DNA from 3 places in the Exiguobacterium sp. s40 genome. Region 3 is predicted to be linked to each of the others. Evidence: predicted binding sites of a transcription regulator. Region 3 holds the regulator's gene; each other region holds the start of a gene.

Region 1 (2,271 bases), on a different contig from region 3:
AATCTGAACTCGACCAGACTTGACTTAGTAATAAGACGATCGCCACCCCGATGATGACCCCACTCACCCGTTTCATGATTAATCACTCCTTTGCCTCCCCTTTATCGTAGCGATTGATTCATCCCCCATCTGTATCAAACGTCACAAAAACACACCCCCACGTCAGTAGAGGTGTGCCATTTCTTAAGCGAACGTGCGCGCCCGCGGGAATAAAATGTTGTTTTCAAGATGAATATGTTCGAACGTATCCGACTCGAGCGCTTCTAACCGTTGATACACAAGACGATACGTTCCACACGCACCTTCAGGCGGCGTATAGTCGTTCGTGATGTGACGTAACTCTTTTAAAATGTCTCCAGCTGCTGCATGTTCTGACTCGAGCGAGGCCAAGATGTCGTCGAGCTCCCGTCTCGTTTCAGCTGTCGGTGCCGTCTCGTGACGAAGCAACGTCGGGAAGTCTTCTGTCTCTTCTTTGACGATATGTTGTTCAAGTTCCACTTTCAATTGATTGAACAGTTGATGAATGCGTCCGAGGTGCGGATGGTTTTGTCCGTGAACCCGGAACACTTTTGTCACATATGGTGTGAGCTGTGGCAATTCGTCCGTCAAAAACTGGTGATGCTTATAAATGATGTGCTCAATCAATTCCGATGAAGAAGCAGCATCCCAATCGATGCTCTTCTCGTTCATCTCTTGCTTGCGTTGATAGAGCGCATTGACTTCTTCTAAAATGTCTTCCGTCGACCGTTTCGATTTGTCAGTCGCTTCAGCGAGTGGCCGGTTGCCGCCACAACAAAAATCGATTCGGTTCCGTTTGAAAATGTCTGCTGCTTGCGGGCATTGTTTGACGATTTCAGATACGTGCGTATCGCCCGTGAATGTCTGTGTCATCTGTCATAACCTCCATATTCATTTTGACATGTTCAGCGTAGCAAGAGTTTGACGACAAAAATGTGAAATACGTCACATTTAAGTGAACAGGATGCACGCGTTCTGAATTTGGACACAAAAAAAGCCCCTCTTGTGGAGGGGCGACGCTTAATGGGACGGCGCTTCAAATTGTTCTGCCTCGGTCGATCCGGCCAGTGCCGTCGTTGACGACTGGCCTCCCGAGATGACGAGAGACACCTCATCGAAATACCCGGTCCCGACCTCACGTTGGTGACGTGTCGCCGTATAACCGTGCTGTTCTGCACTGAATTCGGCCTGTTGCAGTTCCGAGTAGGCGGCCATCCCGCGGTCTTTATACCCGCGTGCGAGTTCGAACATTCCGAAGTTGAGCGAGTGGAAGCCAGCGAGCGTCACGAATTGGAACTTGTATCCCATCGCACCAATCTCTTGTTGGAACGTTGCGATCTCGTCATCCGACAACTTCTTCTTCCAATTGAATGACGGCGAACAGTTGTAAGCGAGAAGTTTGCCCGGATACTTCGCATGAATCGCATCCGCGAATTGACGCGCTTCGTCCAAATCAGGCTCGGACGTCTCGCACCAAACGAGATCGGCGTACGGTGCATAGGCGAGACCGCGTGCGATCGCCTGTTCAATTCCCGCCTCGGTCCGGTAAAAGCCTTCCGGCGTCCGGTCACCGACGATGAACGGATGGTCGATTGGGTCGATGTCGCTCGTAATCAAATTCGCTGCGTGAGCATCCGTCCGGGCGACGATAATCGTCGACACCCCCATGACGTCTGCCGCAAGCCGTGCGGCAATCAAGTTCTTCACGGCCGTCTGTGTCGGCAGCAACACTTTGCCACCGAGGTGACCGCACTTCTTCTCCGACGACAGTTGATCTTCTAAGTGAACACCGGCGGCGCCCGCCTCGATCATCGCCTTCGTCAACTCGAAGACGTTGAGCACACCGCCGAAACCGGCTTCCATGTCAGCGACGATCGGGGCGAACCAATGCGTATCGCCTTTCCCTTCCGCCGTTTGAATTTGATCGGCCCGTTGAAGCGCCTGGTTAATCCGTTTGACGACGCTCGGCACCGAGTTAGCCGGGTACAGGCTTTGGTCAGGGTACATGTGACCCGACAAGTTCGCATCGGCGGCGACTTGCCATCCGCTCAAATAGATGGCTTCGAGGCCCGCCTTCACTTGTTGGATGGCCTGATTTCCCGTCAATGCGCCGAGCGCGTGAACGTAATCTCGTTCATGGAGTAACTCCCATAACCGTTCCGCCCCTTTTGTCGCGAGCGTATGCTCGATTAGGACAGACCCCCGAAGTCTTATCACGTCTTCAACCCCATATGGACGTTCGACCCCGTTAAA
Region 2 (2,271 bases), on a different contig from region 3:
GAAACAGCTCTTATTCGAGATGATGACGTTTCAAGAATATTCAAAAGCGAGTATCGTTTGTTGGGAAGGAGAAAAATGCAGTAAGTTCTTTTATTTGAAGAGCGGTACCGTCAAATTCACGAAACTGACGAAAAAAGGGAGTTCGCTCATCATGTTCATATACGGCGCTGACGACTTCTTTGGAGAGTTCGACATCGACGATGTATTCCCGAGCTCCTACAGTATCGAGACGACCGAGGACAGTGTCATCGGCTGGATTTCAAAACAAGAGATGGACGAGCTCGTGCGTCAAGACGCGCAGCTGGCTACGGAGGTGTTGCGTTGGACTTCGATGATGCGTAAACAGTCCGAGATGAAGTTGCGTGACTTGTTGCTGTATGGAAAGCCAGGGGCGCTCGCCTCGACGTTGCTTCGCATGGCGGCGATGGACGGCGTCGAGTCAGCAGAAGGGATCGTCGTGCCGAAACATCCGTCAGACGGGGAGCTCGGGCAGCTGATTGGCGCACCTCGCGAGACGGTGAATCGGATGATGAACCAGTGGCGGAAGGAAGGCATGTTGACGACGACGGGGACAGAGATGATTTTGCATGACATCGATTTCTTGAAAGAGCTATGTTACTGCGAAGGCTGTCCCGCCGGTATTTGTCGGCTTTAATCTTTCAAGAGAGCTGCAACGTTTCACCTTGTCAAAGCGCGTGAAACCGAATAGGTGGTTGACTCGATTCGTATCGGGACAATCGCCTTTTTTGTATGCCTTTATACAAAATGTGAACTTTATGTGTGGAAACTACGCAAATTTGATGTGATTGTCACTTTTGAAGTGACAAATGTCACATATTAATCAGTGCCCCTTTTCATACAATGAAAGTGGAAATCAAAGGGAAAGGGGTCCTTCACGTGGAGAAAAACGATGGACAAGAACCGAACTTAAAAGGCACGTTCACATCGGTCATGATTGTCGCTGGCGTCATCATTGCCATGTGGTCGTCGGTCTTTTACTTATTTGTGACACGATAACGAGCAAGAGGAGGGAAGCACGATGCATATTCATAAACTTGAGAAGTATTGGTTAGTATTCGGCATTATTCTATTAGGTGTCTTTTTGACAGTGCTCGGTATCTCTGCGTTTGCGGCAGGGAATCAGCCGGCTTCGGACGCCGATTTGATCGACCCGGCAAAAGTGCATCAAACTGCACCGTTCGACAAACCAGGGCTTCATAAAATCGGTGACAACGAGTATGAGCTCGTCATGGTCGCCCAAGCGTTCACATTCACACCGGGCAATGTGGAAATCCCAAAAGGGGCGAAAGTCACGTTTCTCGTCACGTCACCGGACGTCGTCCACGGGTTCCAATTGACAGGGACACCGGTCAATATGATGGTCGTGCCAGGCCACATCAACTCGCTCACGTATACGTTCGAAGAAGCAGGCGAATTCTTGATTCTATGTAACGAATACTGTGGGACCGGACATCACATGATGTCGACAAAAATTAAGGTGGTGGACTAAATGAATGACGTAGCCTCAAAATTAAAACAGTGGGAAATGGAACGCGGCGTACCGGTACCAAGTATCGGTGTTAAAGAAGCGCGCCTCGCCTATGCCCATGTCGTCATTTCGGTCCTCGCCGTCCTGATCGGCGGTTTGGCAGGACTCATGCAGACGCTCATCCGAACGGGCGTCATCCCGGAAGTGTTCGGTTATTATCAACTCTTGACCGCGCACGGCATCATGCTCGGTCTCGTCTTCACGACAATGTTCATCATCGGTCTTCTTTACGCGCTCCTCGCTAAGTCGTTCGGACGTTTTGAGTCGTTCCCGACCCGGGTCGCGTGGCTCGGATTTTGGATGATCATCGCCGGTGCCGTGCTCGTCACGATCATGGTGCTCGCCAATAAAGCGACCGTGTTGTATACGTTTTACGCGCCGCTCATGGCCGACCCGATCTTCTATATCGGCCTCGTCTTGTTCGTCGTCGGCACATGGTTGTCTGCGTTCGCCATGTTCCGGATGTATGCGGACTACAAACGGGAGAACCCAGGTATTCACCCGCCGCTTCCGGCGTATATGAGTGTCATGACGATGCTATTGTGGGTCATCGCAACGCTTGGTGTTGCCGGAACGATTCTGTTCCAGCTGCTACCGCTCTCGCTCGGATGGAAAGATACGGTCGGGATTGAGTTATCACGGACGTTGTTCTGGTACTTCGGTCACCCCCTCGTCTATTTCTGGCTCATGCCAGCCTATATCGTCTGGTATACGGTCGTGCC
Region 3 (2,271 bases):
GCGTCGCTTTCCGCTCGTTCGGATGCAGACCAGGTGCGACAAACGCCCACAGTTGATACAGTAGAAACGGACCAGCCGCGACGAGACCGATGACGAGCGCCAAGTTCAAATAAATCATGAGCGGGTCCGCGACCCCAAAGGCGTTCAATTCAAGCCCTCGTTCGACGAGGTCGGCCTGGAGATAGGCGAGCACATATTTGACACTCGGCAAAGCAATCAAAAAGAAGGCAAAGACGACAAATGCCGACAGCATCAGTCGTCTCCGCAGCTCTGTCAAGTGGTCGGACAGTGCCCGTTCTTGATCAGGTTGATGGCTCATCGCTTACTGCTCTTTCTTCTCAATTTCTTTCTTGTCTTTCTCGTCATGCTCGTTCATCATGCCACTCGTGGCATTTTTGAACTCACGGAGCGTTTGTCCGGCGGCGCGTCCGAATTCAGGCAATTTCTTCGGCCCGAAGATGATAAGCGCGACGATGGCGATAATGAAGATACTCGCTCCCCCAGGAATACCGACGACGAGCAACGATGATAGTAATTCCATTATTGATGGACCCCCTCAGCAGATGGATAGTGTTGCATAAAGTAAATGAGCGACTGGAGTTCGATCGACAAGTCGATATGATGGACGCGGACCGTGTCCGGCACAGTAAGCCTGGCCGGTGTAAAGTTCAAGATGCCTTTGATGCCGAAGCGGACCAAGTCATCCGCGACAGGCTGTGCATAGACAGACGGCACCGTCAAAATCGCGACGTCAATCTTGTTTTGCTTCATGATCTGTTCCATCTCATCGACGTGATGAATCGGGACACCGGACATCGTCGTGCCGACTTTTGTCTCGTCTGCGTCGAACCCGACGACGATATGTGTGTTATTGTTTTTAAGGAAGTTATAGTTGACGAAAGCTGTCCCGAGATGACCAACCCCGACTAAGGCGACGTTCGTAATCTCGTCCTGATTCAGTGTCTTACGGAAAAAGTCTAACAGATACTGTACGTTATAGCCATATCCCTTTTTACCGAGCGCACCGAAGTACGAGAAATCGCGACGGATTGTGGCCGAATCGACCTTGACCGCCTCACTCAGTTCAGCAGAAGAGACACGCTGTTTTCCTGATGAATGCAGGCTTTGGATAAACCGATAGTATAGTGGCAACCGTTTGGCTGTCGCTTGCGGAATCTTTGGTTCGTTTTGACTCAACGGAAAGAGCCTCCTTTTTACGACGCGTTTCAAACGAATCTAATTTCATACACCTTGATTGTAAACGAATTCACATGACCACTCAACGAATATACCTGAAAAGGGGAAGAAATAAAGTATACTAAATAGAGAGAAAGGGGTTTTTTCACTTGATCCTACTGCAAGTCAATAACTTATCGAAATCATTCGGCGTCGAGCCGATTTTAGAGAACGTCAAACTCGAAATTCAAGAAGGCGAACGCGTCGCGCTTGTCGGCCGTAACGGTGCCGGCAAGTCGACATTGCTCAAAGTCATCGCCGGGGAATACAACTACGACTCGGGCGATATCATGAAGCCAAAAGACGTCACCATCGGCTACCTGGCCCAAGATTCAGGACTCGAATCCAACGAGACAATTTGGAATGAGATGCTCAATGTCTTCACCGATTTAATCGAACAAGAAAAGACGCTGCGCCGCATGGAGCAAGACATGGGTTCAGAGCGCATTTTGAACGACCCGGCCGCCTATGAGCGCCTGCTGTCGTCTTACGATGAAGAACAGCATACGTTCAAAGACCGCGGCGGCTATCAATACGAGGCAACGATCCGCTCCGTCCTTCATGGGATGCGTTTCTATCCGGACGACTTCGAACGCCGCATCGATACGCTCTCCGGCGGACAACGGACCCGCCTCGCCCTGGCGAAGATGCTCCTTCAAAGTCCAGACCTGCTCATCTTGGATGAGCCGACGAACCACTTGGACATCGAGACGCTCGGTTGGCTCGAGAAGTATTTGAGCGGTTATAAAGGCGCCGTCTTGATCGTCTCCCACGACCGCTACTTCCTCGACCGCGTCGTCTCGGTCGTTTATGAGCTGTCGCGCCACCGGAGCCGTCGTTTCGTCGGCAACTATACGAAGTATCTCGAGCAGAAGGCCGCGATTTATGAGCAAGAGAAGAAGCAGTTCGAGTCGCAACAAGAAGAGATTGCCAAGATGCAGGACTTCATCCAGCGCAACATCGCCCGGGCGACGACGACGAAACGGGCCCAGAGCGTCCGCAAACGTCTCGAGAAGATCGACCGGATGGACGTGC

The links. Region 3 encodes Rex, which represses fermentation and respiration genes when NADH is low (regulators of the CRP and FNR family bind a similar motif). Its sites were predicted from a motif close to TTGTGAAATATTTCACAA; they were not measured.
Region 1: the regulator Rex is predicted to act here: its motif matches at 952-969, upstream of ric (iron-sulfur cluster repair di-iron protein).
Region 2: the regulator Rex is predicted to act here: its motif matches at 819-836, upstream of KNP02_RS09445 (cytochrome c oxidase subunit 2A).

Annotation. Positions count from the first base shown of each region.
Region 1 covers NZ_JACSLC010000015.1:28,895-31,165, reverse strand. The annotation lists gene modA (molybdate ABC transporter substrate-binding protein) at 1-76, opposite strand, end outside; gene ric (iron-sulfur cluster repair di-iron protein) at 184-891, opposite strand; gene aceA (isocitrate lyase) at 1,039-2,271, opposite strand, start outside.
Region 2 covers NZ_JACSLC010000009.1:29,365-31,635, forward strand. The annotation lists gene KNP02_RS09440 (Crp/Fnr family transcriptional regulator) at 1-655, shown strand, start outside; gene KNP02_RS09445 (cytochrome c oxidase subunit 2A) at 898-1,017, shown strand; gene KNP02_RS09450 (cytochrome c oxidase subunit II) at 1,040-1,510, shown strand; gene KNP02_RS09455 (b(o/a)3-type cytochrome-c oxidase subunit 1) at 1,511-2,271, shown strand, end outside.
Region 3 covers NZ_JACSLC010000013.1:69,011-71,281, forward strand. The annotation lists gene tatC (twin-arginine translocase subunit TatC) at 1-319, opposite strand, end outside; gene KNP02_RS11725 (twin-arginine translocase TatA/TatE family subunit) at 323-541, opposite strand; gene KNP02_RS11730 (redox-sensing transcriptional repressor Rex) at 541-1,197, opposite strand; gene KNP02_RS11735 (ABC-F family ATP-binding cassette domain-containing protein) at 1,347-2,271, shown strand, end outside.